2 regions of the Fructobacillus cardui genome follow, and region 2 is predicted to be linked to the other one. Evidence: predicted binding sites of a transcription regulator. Region 2 holds the regulator's gene; the other holds the start of a gene.
The links. The regulator Rex, encoded in region 2, represses fermentation and respiration genes when NADH is low (regulators of the CRP and FNR family bind a similar motif). The targets are predictions, from matches to a motif close to TTGTGAANTANTTCACAA.
Positions count from the first base shown of each region.

Region 1: a site for Rex is predicted at 5,932-5,949, ahead of AABI20_RS06665 (2,3-butanediol dehydrogenase). Genes of this name have one in related genera too.

Region 1 covers NZ_CAUZLS010000007.1:57,576-67,212, forward strand. Annotated here, with positions in the region: gene alsS (acetolactate synthase AlsS) at 1-1,445, shown strand, start outside; gene AABI20_RS06645 (helix-turn-helix domain-containing protein) at 1,595-2,203, opposite strand; gene AABI20_RS06650 (MDR family MFS transporter) at 2,350-3,735, shown strand; gene AABI20_RS06655 (DUF2798 domain-containing protein) at 3,850-4,317, opposite strand; gene AABI20_RS06660 (2,3-butanediol dehydrogenase) at 4,712-5,764, shown strand; gene AABI20_RS06665 (2,3-butanediol dehydrogenase) at 5,991-7,043, shown strand; gene AABI20_RS06670 (CopY/TcrY family copper transport repressor) at 7,212-7,637, shown strand; gene AABI20_RS06675 (cupredoxin domain-containing protein) at 7,696-8,067, shown strand; gene AABI20_RS06680 (cupredoxin domain-containing protein) at 8,122-8,391, shown strand; gene AABI20_RS06685 (copper-translocating P-type ATPase) at 8,421-9,637, shown strand, end outside.
Region 2 covers NZ_CAUZLS010000004.1:114,968-124,604, forward strand. Annotated here, with positions in the region: gene rimI (ribosomal protein S18-alanine N-acetyltransferase) at 1-343, shown strand, start outside; gene AABI20_RS04995 (GNAT family N-acetyltransferase) at 333-809, shown strand; gene tsaD (tRNA (adenosine(37)-N6)-threonylcarbamoyltransferase complex transferase subunit TsaD) at 806-1,840, shown strand; gene AABI20_RS05005 (redox-sensing transcriptional repressor Rex) at 1,934-2,581, shown strand; gene AABI20_RS05010 (lipid II:glycine glycyltransferase FemX) at 2,586-3,626, shown strand; gene AABI20_RS05015 (Cof-type HAD-IIB family hydrolase) at 3,692-4,537, shown strand; gene AABI20_RS05020 (FUSC family protein) at 4,614-5,099, opposite strand; gene AABI20_RS05025 (nitroreductase family protein) at 5,188-5,928, shown strand; gene groES (co-chaperone GroES) at 6,103-6,387, shown strand; gene groL (chaperonin GroEL) at 6,458-8,080, shown strand; gene AABI20_RS05040 (DUF3290 domain-containing protein) at 8,220-8,663, shown strand; gene AABI20_RS05045 (DUF421 domain-containing protein) at 8,660-9,310, shown strand; gene AABI20_RS05050 (hypothetical protein) at 9,349-9,637, shown strand, end outside.

The DNA.
Region 1 (9,637 bases), on a different contig from region 2:
GTCCTGGGGTTGGAAACTTGGTAACGGGCTTGATGACTGCTAATGCCGAAAGTGATTCAGTTTTGGCCATCGGGGGTCAGGTTCCTCGTCGTGACTTGTATCGGTTGACGCACCAATCGACAAATTCGGCCGCTTTGTTTCAAAGCGTGACCCGGTTTAGTTCTGAGATTCAAGATCCAAACAATATTTCTGAGATTATCGCTAATGCCTTTGGAGCAGCGAACGGAACGAAGCGTGGAGCAGCCTTTGTTTCTTTGCCACAGGATGTCGATGATGTTGAAGTGACCAGCCCTGCATTGCCGGTTGTCAACCAACCGCGCCAGGGGGCAGCGGCCTTAACTGATTTAGACTGGTTGGCCGAACAAATTAAGAATGCCAAGTTGCCCGTCTTGCTTGTTGGTGCCCGTGGCTCAGACGACGATACAGTGGCGGCTTTGCACACATTGTTGAAGCAAACGCCTTTGCCTGTCGTTGAAACCTTCCAGGGCGCTGGTGTGATTTCCCGTGAACTGGAGGCCCAATCATATTTCGGTCGGGTTGGTCTTTTCCGTAACCAGACAGGGGACAAGTTACTCAAGCAATCTGATTTGGTTGTGACGGTTGGCTACGATGCCATCGAGTACGAACCACGAAATTGGAACAAGGAAAACGATTTGAAGATTGTCGCAATGGATGTTACGCCAGTTCAAATTGACAATAACTTTGTGCCAACGCGCCAATTAGTTGGTAATTTGGCCCAATCATTGACGCTTTTGACGGAGAAGGTTGCGAGTTATCAGGTGCCGGCAGAAAGTCATGGCACTTTGCAAGAGTTAAAGGCTGATTTGAAGGCGTCGGATGAACCATCTTACACGCCGGCACAAGCCAACTTGAACCATCCACTGAATGTCATCAAGGCTCTGCAAAATCACGTGACCGATGACATGACGGTTTCGACTGATATTGGCTCACATTATATTTGGATGGCCCGTCACTTTAAGTCATACGTCGCTCGTCACTTCTTGACGTCGAATGGCATGCAGACACTTGGGGTCGGCCTTCCTTGGGCAATGGCCGCTGCGATGGTTCGTCCAAATGCTAAATCAGTTTCCGTTTCTGGCGATGGTGGCTTCTTCTTCTCCGCAATGGAATTGGAGACGGCTGTCCGCTTGCAGTTGAACACGGTGCATATCGTTTGGAACGATAATGCCCATTACGACATGGTCAAGTTCCAAGAAGAAATGAAGTATGACGGCCAAGCCGCCGGTGTTGACTTTGGTAATATTGATATCGTGAAGTATGCCGAAGCCTTTGGTGCTAAGGGACTGCGGGTTGAAACGCCAGCTGACCTTGATGCTGTTTTGACAGAAGCCTTTGCAACAGAAGGACCGGTTGTTGTTGATGTACCAGTTGATTATTCACATAATTTTGAATTAGGATCTCAGTTGATTGAATCTGAGGGCTAATGTTGGTTCGGTTATCGTTCAAAATACCCTTTCGGTTGAACGCATGCCGGCCTCAAACCTTCCTTAATAACAAAAACCTTTCAGAAATGTTTTTCTGAAAGGTTTTTTTGTTTGGTGGTGGAATAACGGCCCGCAGGCCAATGCTGATTTTACTGCTGGTTGGCTAACCAAGCTGGTAAAACAATTTGGTCAATTAATTCTTCGGGGTCAGGCGCTTGCTGGGTAGCGATAAAGGAGTAGTAGCGGCGAATATTACCCAAGAGCATGAGAACCTCTTTGCTGGGAACTATCTTTAATTCACCGCGCTTGATGGCCCTAGTAGCTAACAAAGTTCCAAGCTCAACGGCACCTTCCTCGGCTTTTTTCAAAAAATCATCATTGATAGTTTCACCGTTGACAGCTTGGTAGAGTGTAAATTTAATTAAATATTGGTTGATTCGTTCATGCAGGCCTTCGATTTTCCTGGCGTTTTCAATCAGGTCGCCACGAAGGCTACCAGTATCGGGAAAGGATTGCGTATCCAAATCCTCTGGGAATCCAGAATTTTCGTGTGCCCAATGGTGGACGGCATCCACTAAGAGGGCAGATGGTGAATCCCAACGGCGATACAAGACACTGCGGGATGTTTTGGCGTAGTGCGCAACATTTTTAAAAGTGACCGCATCAATGCCCTTTTGATCAAAGAGACGTAGTGCCACTGCGTAAATTGTCTGCTCGAGGGCTAACCCACGTTTTCTTGTTTGCGTTTCTTTTTCCATAAAAATAGTTTAACACAAAAAATAAGGAACGTTATGTTTCTTATTGGCTTTTAGTTAGCAGCCAAGTATATTAATCAGCGGATTGAAATAGAGAACAAATTGTTCCTTATTTCCTCAAATAAATTAAACAGAGTGGAAATGGAAAAATGGAAATTAAAAAAATACGCAATGTTGCGCTAATTTTGGCTTTTGGCCTTTTGGCGCCCATGCTTGATACGACCATGACCAATATCGCCATTAATGATATCGGTCGTGATTTGCATACCACGCTAGCGAATGTGCAGTGGATTATTACGGCCTACGTTTTGGCTATGAGTATTGCTGTCCCATTCTCTGGCTGGTTAACGCAGCGCTTTAATGGGAAATGCGTTTTTTTGGCAGCACAGATTTTCTTTGGTTTGTCTTCGGTGGGGGCTGCATTGAGTCATGATATCAATGCTTTGATTCTGTACCGAAGCGTCCAAGGCTTTGCGGCCGGCTTGATCATTCCGTTGGTGACAACGATGTTAGTGAATATTGCGCCACGCGAACATTTGCAAAAGCTGATGATGGTAGTGATGTTGCCGATTATGGTTGGTCCCATCTTTGGGCCAATTATTGGAGCACTTGTTGTTGAATATGGTAACTGGCAATGGATTTTTTGGATTAATGTGCCGATTATGATTATTGCAGCCGGTTTGAATTTTTGGAAGGTGCCGGATATTCCGGCCTTTAATAAATCAGCACGCATCGATGCCTTCGGTATTGCCTTGCTGGGCTTGGGTTCGGCTGCTGTTATTTATGGCCTTTCCCGTGCAGGCGATTTAGCCAGCTTTAACAATCCCGATACCCGTCTCTATGTGATTGCTGGTTTGTTGGCCTTTGTTGTCTACTGGATTTGGGGCCGGTACAAAAAGGACCAGGCGGTCTTGCCACTTGCTTTGTTTAAGTCACCGGTTTATTCAGCGACGACGATTAACTTGATCTTGGCTGGGATGGTCACCAATGGACCGATGCTGATTTTGCCATTGTACTTCCAGCAGGGTCGGTCGATGTCCGTTTTGGAAACGGGGCTCTGGCTGTTGCCTCAAGGAATTGGGATGTTGTTGATTCGTCCGGTTTTGCTGAAATTACTCGATCGCATTGGTGTTCGCTACGTGGTTTGGTTGGCCCTTTCATTGGCATTAATTGGGATGATTCCGTTTGGTTGGATTAATGCCAGCACGAACATGGTCATTGTCAGTACTGCGCTTTTCGTTCGTGGCCTTGGAGTCGGTGGTATGATTATGCCACTGATGACGACGATTCTCTTGGGTATGGAAAAGGAATTGATTCCGCAAGCCAACATTGGCGCACGGATCTTCCAAAACGTTGGCGGTGCTTTTGGTTCTGCCTTGGTAGCGACTGTCGTTGCTGCTTACGTTTCAACGCACCGTGTTTTGGGTGCTAACATTGTTGCTTATCAACATGCCTTTTGGTGGTCCGTGGCCATCACCATCGTGATGTTTATTCCGGCAATCTTTTTGCCAAAGCAAGTTGAGCCAAAGGATTAAAATGCTCACAGCAATTGAAGCGTAAAGAAAAAGTATCCGTCAGTTTGTCTGACATATTTTAAATCAGCGAGGCATTGGCGGATACTTTTTGTGTTGGTTGAAATTTTGTCTAGCTTAGTTTTTAGCTGGTGCAACGGGCCCTTGGGCCTTTGCTAAAACAGCGCGAGCGATTGGGCCGACCACCAAGATTTGCATAGGTAAAGCCAAAAGCAGGTTAAAAATCCAAGCCTTTGGATAAGCTGACAGTGAGTGACCGTTGATTAAAACACCAAAGAGGGACATGCAAGTAACCATGCCCAGAACCATGAGCATGGAAATGGTCAGAGGAATCTGAAGACCATCAGTTGCTTTGAAGCGGGGGATGATGTGTTTAAAGGCCAGCATCTTAGCTAATGGACCAACGAGGAAACCGTCGCAAGCCATGGCGACGATTAAAGCGACGGGGTAGCCGACAACGACTTCGTGCCAGAAACCATCCGTCAGTCCCTGAGCGAGGTAAATATTGTAAATGGACATGCCTAAGACCATCAGGCCAGCCATCATCAACATGAAAATCAGTTCTTCTTTAAAATTACGTGGCATTCATCAATGCTCCTTTTCTTAGTAATTCCAACTTAGCATATAAAGTTTTTTCTCGTAAGTAAGGATTTGATGAGAATTAATAGAAAAGCATGGTGAAAGTGAGAGGTGTTAAAATGTTCAATCTAAATTAATGACTTATTTTGTTCAAATGGGTAATCAATACTAAAAAAGTGGAATGGGGAATGATGCACTGTTTTCACTGCCAGTGGGGTGATAGTCGGACTGGCAATCATTTTTCAGCTTTTTTGATGAGGTAGCATTCTAAATTGTCATTTAGAAAATAACCAGCGTCAAAGTGATGACAAATATCCGATTTCCTGTTATGCTGTAACTAATTTGGAATATTAATGCAATGATATTGCGGTAAATTCGTTGATTTTTACAGGAGTTTTACATGAAGGCAGCTGTTTGGCATGGAACCAAAGATATCAGAATTGAAGAAGTGAATCTTAAACCACTGGCCAGCGATGAAGTGACGATTAAGGTGGCTTATGCTGGGATTTGTGGCAGTGACCTTCATGAATACCAAGAAGGACCAGTCTTAATTCCAACGACTTTCCCTGATCCATTGACAAATGAAGCGGCACCGATTGTTCTTGGTCATGAATTTTCAGGAGTGGTTGAAGCTGTTGGAACCGATGTTTACGATTTTCAGGTGGGCGATCACGTGGCGGTCAATCCTGCAATTACCAAGAGAGAATCCCCTGACGATGTCGATGTTTATGATGGTTATAGCTTTATTGGACTGAGTAATGATGGTGGTCTAGCGCCCTATGTGAATGTTTCGGTTCAAAACCTTTATCATTTGCCACAGAACTTTTCGTTAAAATCGGCCGCAGTAATGGAACCAGCAGCTGTTGCCGTTCAAGCAGTCAAGGAAACGGACCTGTCTTTTGGTCAGACTGTGGTCATTTTTGGTGCTGGTCCAATTGGCGTGTTGTTAGCAGAGGTCGCTCGTGCCGCAGGTGCTTCACGGATTGTTGTTGTTGACCTAGCAGAAGTTCGTTTGCAAAAGGCTCTTGAAATTGGGGCGACTGACACGGTCAACGCGAGTCAAGTAGTGGATGTTGAACAAAAAATTGCTCAGATTTTGCCGGACGGAGCGGATGTATCTTTTGAGGTCGCGGGCGTTCAGGAAACCTTTGACCAAGCAGTTGCTGTAACAAAACCGCGTGGCTTTGTTGTGGTGGTTTCGATTTTTCCGCAGCCAATTCGTTTAGATATCCGTAAGCTCATGAATGCGGGTGTGCGGATTGTGACTTCCATTGCTTATTCACGCCAAACTTTTCAACAAACGGTTGATTTAGTAATCAGTGGCCAACTTAAGGTCGAACCGCTAATTACTTCTGAGATTCGCTTAGCTGATTTCTTGAAGAAGGGTTTATTACCGTTAATCGGTGATCCATCTGAAGAAAAAATCTTGGTGAACTTAACCAAAAGCAAATAAATCGTGCGAAAAAGCTTTCAACGATGAAAGCTTTTTTGTTTGTTCTAAGGTGAGGGAGAATGTTTAGATATTAGTTACGGTTTTCGCATTAATTTGTTTGATAAAAAACAAAATCAGCATAAAAACAGCGTTTTTACTGATAAACAGTGTTATAATGTACTTGTATCATGATATAAAGTTCACAATAATTAACTAACACTGGTTAGTTAATGGAAAGAGGTTGGTCATGAAAGCAGCTATTTGGCACGGTAAAAAGGATGTAAGGGTTGAGGAAACTGATTTACCAGAGCCTAAAGAAAATGAAGTCCGGGTTAAGGTGGCCTATGCTGGTATTTGCGGTAGCGACCTGCATGAATATCTAGAGGGGCCGGTTTTTATTCCGACTGAGTTTCCTGACCCCTTAACTGGGGGGCAGGCACCTATCGCAATGGGGCACGAGTTTTCTGGTCAAATTGATCAGCTTGGTGCAAATGTCCATGATTTCCAAATTGGCGATCATGTGTCCGTTAACCCAACGATTACCAAGGGTGTGCTACCCGATAATGTGGATGTCTACGATGGTTATAGCTTTATCGGACTGAGCACGGACGGTGGTTTTGCTGGTTACGTCAATGTCCCAGTTGAAAACTTGTATCCATTACCGAAGGATTTTTCCTTGAAATTAGCAGCGGTCATTGAGCCAACTGCGGTCGCTGTGCAAGCGATTAAGGAGGCCCATCTCACCTTTGGACAAACCGTTGTGATTTTTGGTGCTGGTCCAATTGGCGCGATGGTCACAGCTGCTGCGAAAGCGGCCGGTGCAACCAAAATTGTTGTTGTTGATTTATCGACCATTCGGTTGCAAAAAGCACTTAAAATGGGTGCTACTGATATTATTAATCCAAGTGAGGTCAGCGATGTCGTGGCAGCTGTCCGTCAGATACTACCGGAGGGGGCAGACACTAGTTTTGAAATTGCTGGTGTGCAAGCAACTTTTGATCAAGCCATCAAAACGACAAAAGCGCGTGGTTATATGGTTGTGGTCTCCATTTATGCTCATGCTATCCAATTTAATCCAATGGCGTTAACGAATAGTGGGGTCAATTTAACTTCGACGATTGCCTATTCGCGGCAAACTTTTCAGCAGACGGTGAACCTGGTAACAAGTGGCCAAATTAATGTGGCACCGATTATTACCAGTGAGATTAAATTAGACGATATTATCACGGATGGTTTTGATGTTTTGACAACCGACCAATCGCAGGCGAAGATTTTAATTAACCTAACGCAAGAAAAATAAGGCTTGTATTAGCCATTAACCAATGATTAATCAGAAACATTTCCAAATTTGGGAATGTTTTTTTATTTTACTATTTACAAACGTAAACTATCAAGTTATACTCATTGTGTTGTTTACAAATGTAAACACGATTTGTTTTGATGAACGGAGGACAGGATTATCATTAACATCACTGATACCGAACAAGCGGTTATGCGGATTATTTGGACGAAGAAACGGGCAACGGGTCGTGAAATTGTTGAAGAAGCTCAGTTATCGCATGACTGGTCAGCTTCAACCATTAAAACGCTCATCCGGCGTTTGACAGATAAGGACATGATTGCAGTCGACAAATCAGAAAAGGTCTTTACCTACGTACCGGTTGTAGCTGAAAACGAGGCAACCGACTATAACGCGAACCGGTTCTTTGATTCTGTTTGTGATGCCTATAAGGGGACGCTCTTAACGGCACTCATCAAAAAAGAACCATTGAGTAAAACGGATATTCAAAATATCCGGGCGATATTAGATGAACGCGAAGCAAGTGCTCCGGACCAGGTTGCTTGTCATTGCCTTCATGAAGATGATGATTCTTGTGCAATGGCCCATCATTAAAACAAAGACTGACGAACTAACAGGCGGTGTTCACAAAAACAAAAATCGGGAGTATTTTATGGATAAAATTTTGATTATGCTGGCTGGTCTAGCGGCAATCGCCTTTATTATTTGGTGGTTCTTTGGTCAACATAAGGTTGATAGTGCAGAAGCGACTCTTGATGACAACCAGCAAACGATTGACATTCATGTCGACGGTGGTTATTCACCTGAGCATATTGTTTTGAAGCAGGGAGTGCCAGCGACCTTGAATTTCACTCGCACCGATCCTTCTGGATGTTTGGATCACGTGGTATTTACTGATTTTGGCATTAACCAAGAGTTGCCACAGGGACAAAAAGTGTCGCTAAAAATTAATACTGCCCAACCAGGTCAATACCAATGGGCTTGTGGCATGGATATGTTCCATGGCCAGATAACTGTGGAATAAAATTTTTCATATCAATATAAAATTAATAAGTTTACTTATAAAAAGGAGATAATCATGGCAGAAAAAGTAGAACAAACAGTCACAGTTGACGGACAATACCAACCAAACGTGGTGACTTTCCAAAAAGGAGATCAAGCAACCTTAACTTTTAAGCGCGTCAGCGAAAGTGGTTGTTTAGACACTGTTCAGTCACATGATTTTGGCTTCCAATCAAAGTTGCCATTAAACGAAGAAATCAGTTTTACCATCCCAACTGACCAGGCCGGCGAATTTGAATTTGCTTGTGGCATGAACATGGTCAAGGGAAAGGTCATCGTTCAATAGGTTCAAAGGGTTTAAGAGGTAAAGAACAAATGCAAAAATTGACAACCAGTCGGCGCTTTATTATTGCTTTGATTTTTTCAGTGCCGATGCTTGTTAAGATGGTTTTGATGCCCTTTGGTTTTCACTTGCCGGGTGGCACCATTACAGAATTTGGGCTGACGACGATTGTCATGGCGGTTTCTGCTGCACCATTTTTGAAGTCATCCTGGTCATCCTTTAAGAAGCACCATTCCAACATGGATACCCTTGTGGCGATTGGGACAATGACGGCTTACCTATATAGTATTTATGCAATGACTGTTGGACAGCCAGTCTTCTTCGAAGGAGCGGCCTTGGTCGTAACCTTTATCCTGTTAGGACAAGTTTTTGAGGAACGGATGCGTAAAAATGCTTCCAGTGCCGTTGAAAAGTTGTTAGACCTTCAGGCGAAGAATGCTATCGTCATTCGCGATGGGCAAGAAGTCACAATTCCATTAGACCAAGTAGTCACTGGCGACTTAATCAAAGTCTTACCTGGACAAAAAATTGCCGTGGATGGGACCATTGTTGATGGTCAGTCAACGGTTGATGAGTCAATGGTAACTGGGGAAAGTATGGCAGTCGAGAAAAGGGCGGGCGATGCCGTCATTGGTGCAACCATCAACACCAATGGTTCCTTTGTCTTTAAGGCCGATAAAATTGGTGAAGAAACAATGCTTTCTCAGATTGTGGAGATGGTGAAAAAGGCTCAAACCAGTCGGGCACCAATTCAGAATTTGACGGACCGGGTTTCGAGTATCTTTGTGCCGGTTGTCTTGATTCTGGCGATTGCGACCTTCTTGATTTGGTACGTCTTCCTTGGCTCCGCCTTGTCAACGGCGTTGGTCTTCGCTATTTCAATTTTAGTAATCGCTTGTCCTTGTGCATTGGGTCTGGCGACACCAACCGCCCTGATGGTTGGTACTGGCTTGAGTGCAAAGCACGGTATCTTAATTAAGAACGGTGAAGTACTGGAAGCCGTGAACCAAGTGAAGACGGTTATCTTTGATAAGACTGGGACGATTACGGTTGGTCAACCAGTCGTGACTGATGTTATCGGTCCGGAAACAAAGATTATGACTTTGGCTGGGCAATTGGAAAAGAATTCAGAACATCCTTTGGCAATTGCCGTATTGGATTATGCTGAAAAATTAGGTTTGAATAACCAAGAGAGTGCGAAGAATTTTGCAGCGATTGAGGGACAGGGTGTTACAGGCGAAGTGAACGG
Region 2 (9,637 bases):
CCAAGAAAAGGATCGATTATACTTGGTCGCTTTGAGAAAGGACCAGGTCATTGCCTTTATTGCTCTGGTCAAGCGTGATTTGGTTTCTGATTTACATATTGCCAATATCGCCGTATTGCCGGTTTGGCAGGGACAACAGGTTGGCTCGTATTTGATTAACACGGCGAAGGCAGTTGCGCGTGAAATCGGCTTAAAGGAGCTTTCCTTGGAAGCAAGACGGTCAAATACTGGTGCCTTGGCACTCTACGACCGTCATGGTTTTACGGTTGTGGATGTTTTGGAACATTACTATATTGATAACCAGGAAGATGCAATTTCAATGGTGCTCGACCTTGAACATTAAAACAGCAATAATCGATGATAGTCTAAGAATCCACCAAATCGCTTTGGCGGCTTTTTCAAGGGACCAGGTGCCAAAGCGGTTGATTGATGAGCAATTGGCCGCTGGGCAGGTGACCTATTTATTAGCAGAAACCGATGCACAGGCGCCCGCCAAAGCTGATTTATTAGATGAAGGGACCGTCGAAGGCACCCAAGTTGTCGGCTTTTTATCTTACCGTGCCATCTTGGATGAGGTGGACCTCTCTTTTTTGGCCGTTGATCCGGCTTTCCAGGGGCAGGGAATCGCTCGCGAATTAATGCAGGCTTTCTGTGAGCAAAATAACGAGCGAAAGGCCTATTTGGAAGTTGCTGAAAACAATGTTTCTGCCCGGCGGCTGTATGAAAAATTTGGCTTTGAAATTTATGCCCGTCGTGATGGTTATTACCATGATGGCCAAACAGCCATCCTAATGGAGAAGAATTTATGACAACTTTAATTGCCTTTGAATCAAGTGCTGACGAGACCTCAGTGGCCGTTGTCAAGGACGGCAAGACCGTCTTGAGCAATGCGGTGGCGACTCAGATTAATTCGCACCAACGTTTTGGTGGCATCGTGCCGGAGGTTGCTTCCCGCCACCACCTAGAATGGATTACGAAGACCTTAGACATCGCCTTAGCGGATGCAAAGGTTCAACCAGAAGACCTCGACGGTGTCGCCGTGACCTACGGCCCAGGATTGGTTGGCTCCTTGTTAGTTGGCTTGATGGGGGCGAAAACCTTTGCAATGGCCCATGACCTGCCGCTGATTCCGGTCAACCACTTGGCTGGTCACATTGCTGCCGCTAATTTTAACCAGCCAATTGTCTTTCCGGCTTTGGCATTGATGGTTTCCGGTGGCCATACGGAATTGGTCTTGATGGAAGAACCCAATGATTTTCATATTCTGGGTGAGACCTTTGACGATGCGGCCGGTGAATCCTATGATAAAGTTGGTCGGTTGCTGAATTTGCCATATCCTGCTGGGAAGGCAATTGATGAATTGGCTCATAAGGGGCAGGTCACCATCGATTTTCCGCAGGCGATGGCCAAAGAGGCAGGTTATGACTTTTCATTTTCCGGTTTAAAATCAGCGGTCATCAACCAAGTTCATAACGCCGAGCAACGTGGTGAAACGATCAAGGAAGAGGACCTTGCGGCTTCTTTCCAGGCTGCGGTGATTAAGGCACTGGTTGGTCGCACAAAACGGGCCTTGACTGATTTTCCAGTGAAGTCGCTGGTTCTAGCTGGTGGCGTCGCTGCTAACAGCGGATTGCGTGCTGCGTTAACTGATTTAATGGCTGATTTTCCTGCCGTTGACTTTATCCCAGTACCCAAGCAGTATACTGGCGATAATGCAGCCATGATTGGCGCAGCGGGCTATTGGAACTACCAAGACAAGATTTTTTCTGATCTTGATTTGAACACAAATCCTGGCCTTGATTTTCCATTAGCAGACCTCAACCAGCAGGATAATGAATAAAAATATTTGTGAAAAATGAGCGAATAGATAGGAAAAACCACAATCTATGCTATAATAAATATAATTTAGTTCACAAAGTGAAATGGAGACGCCATGGACGAGCAAGCAAAGATTCCACGAGCAACCGCCAAGCGGTTGCCCATCTACTACCGTTATTTAACGTTTTTAAATGATGCCGGCACCAACCGGATTTCTTCTGCTGAATTGGCTGAAGCAACCAAGTTTGATGCGGCAACAATTCGCCGTGATTTTTCATATTTTGGTGCTTTAGGCAAACGTGGCTATGGTTACGACGTTGAGGCCTTGTTAGAATTTTTTGCCAAGGTTTTGGACCAAAATTCATTGATTAACGTGGCTTTGATTGGGGTTGGCCATTTGGGCCAGGCTCTTTTGAACTTCAACTTCCACCAATCGTCAAACATGCGGATTGCCGCTGCCTTTGATATTAATGAAAACCGGGGCAAGATTTTGTCTGGGGTACCAATTTACGACATGAATGAATTGGAAGAGCAAATCAAAGCCCAACGGATTAACATCGCCATCTTGACGGTACCACAAGGTGTTGCCCAGGAAATTACGGACACCTTGGTAGCCGCTGGGGTCAAGGGGATTATGAATTTCACGCCGTTGCGGGTTTCCGTACCAAAGGGTGTTCGGGTTCAAAACGTTGATTTGACTAACGAACTCCAAACGTTGGTTTATTTTATTCAGAACTACGCCTCAATTACGACGGGAAAGTAAGGATATGACGGTCTTAGATTTAACACAGCCAAGTCAGGTACAAAGATACCAAGACTTTGTTAGGACAGCGGCTAAAGGCCAAGTGACCCAGGACCCACTCTGGGGTGATTTGAAGGCTAATTGGGGCCACTTATACCTCTATCATGAAAATCAGGATGGCGACATTGATGCCGCAATGGCGGTCTTGACTGTTGAAGCCGTACCTGGAAAATTGTTGGCATATTGCCCAAAGGGACCTGTTGCTGACGTGACCAACGTTGGCTTGGTTAAGGAATTGGTTCAAGAAGCGTTGGCTAATTTGCCAGAAAACGTCTTTTTGGTTCGAATGGATCCGGAAGTGCTCTACAACCAAGACTTGGATCAGGCTTACCAAGATGCTGGCTTTGTGACCCGGAATGTTAAAGTCGAGAATATGCATGGCAACATTCAACCACGTAAAAACGTGATTTTGTTCTATGATGGTCGAGGCGAAGGGGCACAACCAATCACTGATGAAGCCAGTTTGATGAAGCACTTCAAAAGCGATTACCGCAATCAAATTCGGCGGGCCATCAAGGATGGGGTCACCGTTACCTCTGGTCGTAGTAAGGAAGACATTGAGGCTTTCTATAAGACCTATACGATGATGGCCAAGGCTCAGGGAATCACCCACCGGCCAATCGAATACTTCTACCGCATGCAAGAACTGTGGGTTGATTCTGATTTGTTCCGGGTTTTCTTGGCACATTATGACGGCCAAGTGATTGCGGCTGGAATTGGCTTTGGTTACGGGGAAAAGATTTGGTATATGTATGCCGGATCAAACCGTGAATTTGCCAAGCACTATGGTCCCTACCTCGTGCAGTGGGAAATGCTGAAGTGGGGGCTTTCCTTAGGGAAGGTTGCTTATGATTTCGGCGGTGTTGGCGAATTTGACCACACTGACGGTCTTTATAAGTTTAAGCACGGCTTTGCCTACCATGACCCACAGGTTGCCTATATTGGGGAGCTGGATTGGGTTGTCGACCAGGTAGCCTATCAAAAATACTTAGAACAATTTGCCTAGCCGATGATGGTAGCCCCTAGTTGTGTGAACTAGTCGACTAGCAAACAAGACAAGAAAGGCATCCAATGACCATTAAAATGATTGCATCCGATATGGATGGTACGTTTTTATCCGGTGAAGATAGTTACGATCAAGAACACTTTGCCCGGGTTTTGTCACAATTAAAGGAAAAAGGCGTGCGCTTTGTCGCGGCCTCCGGTCGACAAGTGGCCAATTTAAAGGAGCTTTTTGAGCCGATGGCCGCTTATGGCTTGTTAGACCAAATCGATTTTGTCGGTTCCAACGGGTCGGTGGTAACAACACCAGGCCAAGAATTGTACGCGGTCTATCTGACACCAGAACAGATTCGTAAGGTGATTGATTGGAATGCTTTAAATCCCCAATCAGCCGACAATGTGATTGTTTTAGCTGGTGTCAACGGGACCTATATTTCCAACCACGTCAGCCAAGAGTTTAAGGAAATGCTGTCGATGTTCTATCCGAATGTTGTTCAAGTTGAAAAACTTTTGAAGATTGATGATAAGATTTTAGGTGTTTCTTTCGTCTGGCCTCATGAAGAGGTCCAGGAACACGTTCAACAATTGGAAGAGGTTTTTGGCGAAGAAGTCCACGTCACTGGTTCTGGCTTTGGATCTGTTGATGTTTTGCCAAAGGGTGTCGATAAGGCGGCGGCCTTGGAAGTTCTCCAAGATTATTACAACGTCACGGATAATGAAGTGATGGTCTTTGGTGATAACACTAATGATTTGGAAATGCTGGCGAAGTATGACAACTCTTACCTGATGCCAAATGCCATGCCATTAATGCACGATGTCCATAAGCGTTTGGCGTTAAAGACAAACGTTCAGGATGGTGTGTTGGCAACCATTGAAAGTGAATTGCAACTCGATAATCAAGTTGAAATGGATTAAAAAAAGACTCGCTGAGTCTTTTTTTCTTGCCTATTAAATTGTATTTGCTGTCGGACACTTAGACCGAAAGATATGTTTAATTGGTTTCCTGTTCTGGGATACCAAAATAATTAACGCCGATAGCAAACAAAACACCAATAAAGGTATCAACGATTCGTAAGAAGACGTAGTCGATGGTGGCATCCATTGGGATGGTCAAAGCAATCAACAAGAGGGCTGCGAGACCACCGACAATTCCTAGACTACAGTTTAAAGCGTTGAGAATAACAATCGTGCAGATAACAAAAATTGGGATAATGACGATTGGCATCCAACTATTGTGGTGTGTAAATTCTCGGATCAAAAAGTAAAGTAGCGAGAAGAAACCACCAACACTATTTGATAGTAAACGAATTTTGGCGAATTGAATGGTATTGTCCCAATCTTCTCGAAGGGCGAAGACGGCCGCCAGGGCGGGAACAGACGCTGGTCGGTCAACAAAGTGGTAAACGAGTAAGACCAACATCACAACAATGGCGGTTTTCACGGTCCGCATGCCGACGTGGATCTGTAACTTTTTCATGGGGTGCTCCTATTTTATTGATAGTATTTAGCGTATCATAGATAGTAAGATAAAGGTAATGATTGTCCAATCAGTGAGGTAAAACATGATTAAAAATCCAGTACTTGATCAATTACATGATCACCAATCAATCCGTTCTTTCTCCGATCGGCCAGTGACCGATGAGGAAGTCGAAGCAATTTTCTCTGCAGCCCTTGCCGGACCGAATATGCAAAACTTTCAGCCAGTCACTTTTATTGAAATCACCGACCAAGACCTCAAGAGGCGGGTCACTGAAAAGGTGAAGATGAAGTACATCGAAAATGCCACTCGGTATTTTGTTGTTACCGTCGATTGGCACAAGGTTTTGTTAAATCAGGACGCTGAAACCCGGGCCATTATGGAAGAACGAATCCAGCACTACCAATATTTGGAGGGCGGTATTGTTTCAGCTTCGATTGCCTTAGGTCGTGCTCAGGTGGCGGCTGAATCGCTTGGAATCGGTTCTGTCACAATGGCAGGTGCAATGGGCGCCTTTGAACTCTATGAAAAGGAATTGGACTTGCCAAAGTACGTTAAGCCAATTATGGGCTTTTCACTTGGCTACCCTAATCCAAAACCAGGCGTCAAACCTAAGTTGCCATTGGCTGGTTCATTGATGAAGGACCATTACGATGACGACCAAATGAAGGCTGCCATTGAGGAATATGATCAAACGATGGCCACTTACTTTAAGGGGCGGGATATTGATTCCAATTGGACGAAGCATAACGCCTCTTTGTTAACGAAGGGTGCTGCGAACACTGCCCTATCTCAATACCCTCATGATAAGGGACTTGATTTAAAATAAAATAAAGATGTATAAAAAGTCGTGCAAGCTCTATTGATGGAGGCCTTGACCGGCTTTTCTTTTGCATAAAACGAATTTCACTGTGTTGACAAATAGGTCTTAGGTGCTATACTAAAGTCAGATTAGCACTCGATGTGTACGAGTGCTAAAAATAACAAACGGAGGTTGTGATTCATGTTAAAGCCCTTAGGAGACCGCGTGGTCGTCAGTGTTGCAGAACAAAGTGAAAAGACAGTGGGTGGCATTGTCTTAGCCGCTAATACGCAAGAAAAGCCAGTAACCGGTAAGGTTGTGGCAACAGGGAGTGGCTTGGTGGCTAATTCAGGCCAGAAGCTGGACATGACAGTCAAAGAAGGAGACCAGGTTTTGTTTGACAAGTTTGCTGGTCAGGAATTGACTTATGATGGTCAATCATACTTGGCTCTCCATGAAAAAGATATTATCGCCATCGTTGATTAAACAATAATTACAAGACAATTAGCACAAATAATGATGATTTCAATCAGTTTTGGTTAAAGGAGTAGGGAAAATGGCAAAAGAATTGAAGTTTGCGGAAGACGCTCGCTCAAAGATGAAGGTCGGAGTTGACAAGTTGGCCGACACTGTTAAAACAACAATTGGACCAAAGGGTCGTAACGTTGTTTTGGAAGAATCTTATGGTTCGCCAATTATTACAAATGATGGGGTCACAATTGCTAAGGCGATTGAATTAGAGGACCACTTTGAAAACATGGGTGCCAAGTTGGTTGCTGAAGTTGCTTCAAAAACTAATGACATTGCGGGTGATGGTACCACTACTGCCACCGTTTTGACTCAAGCGATTGTTGGCGAAGGGCTTAAGAACGTGACGGCTGGTGCTAACCCTGTTGGCATTCGAACGGGTATTGAAAAGGCAACGGCAGCGGCTGTTGCGAAGTTACATGAGATGTCTCACACGGTTTCAACGAAGGACGAGATTGCTCAAATTGCCTCAATTTCAGCAGCCAGCGATGAAGTTGGTTCTTTGATTGCTGAAGCAATGGAAAAGGTTGGTAACGATGGTGTGATTACTATCGAAGAATCAAAGGGAATTGAAACCACTTTGAACGTTGTCGAAGGAATGCAATTTGACCGTGGCTACATGTCACAGTACATGGTTACTGATAACGAAAAGATGGAAGCTAATTTGGACAACCCTTACATCTTGATCACGGACAAGAAGATTGGTAATATCCAAGATATCTTGCCTGTCTTGCAACAAGTTGTGGAACAGGGGCGGGCAATGTTAATTATCGCAGATGACATTACTGGCGAAGCTTTGCCAACTTTGGTTTTGAACAAGATGCGTGGCACCTTTAACGTTGTTGCTGTGAAGGCACCTGGCTTTGGTGATCGTCGTAAGGCCATGTTGGAAGATATCGCTATCTTAACTGGTGGTACGGTTGTTACGGATGACCTTGGTTTGAACTTGAAGGATGTGACTATCGAACAATTGGGTCAAGCCAATAAGGTCAATATCACCAAGGATAATACCACCGTTGTCGAAGGTGCCGGTGACAAGGCAGCCGTGAAGGAACGGGTTGACTTGATTAAGCAACAAATTGCCGACAGCACTTCAGAATTTGACAAGGAGAAGTTGCAAGAACGTTTGGCAAAGTTGGCCGGCGGTGTGGCTGTCATTAATGTTGGGGCTGCTACTGAAACGGAATTGAAGGAACGTAAGTACCGAATTGAGGATGCTTTGAACGCTACTCGAGCTGCCGTTGAAGAAGGCTTTGTTGCTGGTGGTGGAACGGCTTTGGTGAACGCCATGGCTGCCGCTGCTGCCGTTGAAGCAACAGGCGACGTGGCTACGGGGGTTAAGACCGTTGTGGCTGCTCTTGAAGCCCCAGTTCGTCAAATCGCTGAAAACGCTGGCTTGGAAGGTTCTGTGATTGTTAACAAGTTAAAGGAACAACCTGAAGGAACTGGTTACAATGCCAAGACTGATGAATGGGTTGATATGGTCAAGGCTGGAATCGTTGATCCAACCAAGGTCACACGTTCTGCTTTGCAAAATGCTGCCTCTGTTTCAGCCTTGTTGTTGACGACGGAAGCCGTAGTTGCTGAATCGCCTAAGGAAGACGCATCAATGCCTGCCGCTGGTGCTCCAAGCATGCCAGGCATGATGTAAACTGAGCGCATTTCTGCTAAAAATGTTTTGAATAAGTGCTAAAGAAGGAAGTAGTCCAATTTGGATTACTTTTTTTTTCTAAAAAAATCAGCTGGACCGATGGCTGCCTTGTGCTAGAATAAAGTAACGGAGGGAACTTATGACGTTTTATAGTGTTGATTATTTAACCAAGCAAAATAACTTAACCAATACCGTTGTGATCTTGCTGGTGGCCTTGACCTTTGTTCTTTTGGCTGTTGGTTTGGTAGCAACTTTTCGCCATCGCTTTAATACGCGTTATCGCGATTTGACGATTATTGCCTTTTTATTTTTTGTTTTTTTCGCGGGCGTTCAGTTTACTGATTTGCAAAACACAAATATTAGAAATTCACAGCAAAGTCAGATGACGGCCTTTATTAAAAACTACGTTAAGGCACAGCATGTTAAAACCGACGACGTTTACTTTAATTCGACTTCGTTTGTTGATGGCATGATTGCTAAAGAAGGCAAGAATTATTACCAAATTGGCCTTTCAAAAGATGGCCAGTCCTATACCCGGACTCAGGTTTATTTGGTTAATGCGAATGTGGAGGTACAACGATGAGTTTTTACTTACCGATTATTTTAAAGTTGGGCATCGGCCTGATTGCCTTGATCGTTCAAATTAATATTTTTGGAAAAGGGAATTTGGCCCCATCAAATGCCTTAGACCAAGTTCAAAACTATGTTTTAGGTGGTATCATTGGAGGAACCATTTATACGGCAACGATTACCGTTTTTCAGTTCATTATCGTGCTGGTCATCTGGACGCTTTGGGTCATGATTTTGAAGTTCTTAAAGGAACACAATCACTTGGCCAAAAAGATTATTGATGGCACGCCAAAGGTCGTAATTGACCGTGGCCAGATTGATGTTGATGCTGTCGTGATGGCCGGCCAGTCGGCTTCTGATTTGATGTTTAAGCTCCGAGAGCAAGAAGTCTACGATGTTTCTAAAGTGAAGCGGGCCGTGATTGAACAAAACGGTCAGTTAACCGTGATTGAATATGGCGATCAAAATCCCAAATATCCGATTATTTATGATGGCCAGGCGAACTTTGATGTGTTGGATGCCATTGATCAAGACGAGGATTGGTTGGAAAATCAGGTCATTGCGGAAGGCTATGCCGGGATTAATGATATCTTCGTTGGCGAATACATTCAGGGGAAGATTCGGTTGACTCCTTATAATCAAAGTGATCAGAAGAAGTAATCGCTTGTTGTCAAGGCGGGCGTAGAAAGGATTTTTCATTGACTCTTAAAGAAATCTATCATCGCGCTCGCACTAGTCGAGTTTGGACCATTGTGGTGCCAATGCTCGTTGGTATTGCCTATTCGTGGTGGCGTTACCAGCGCCTTTTGTTTTGGCCAAGCTTATTGATGGTGGTGACGGTGTCCATAGTCAAGCTTGCCTATGACTGGTGGTTTGACCAGTACCCCAGCCATTCGATTTGGATTTTGCGGCTGAAGCGGGGCATTGACGTTATCTTGCCATACTTTTTAATTATTTTAATGCTGTTCTTGAATACAAAGTTCAAGC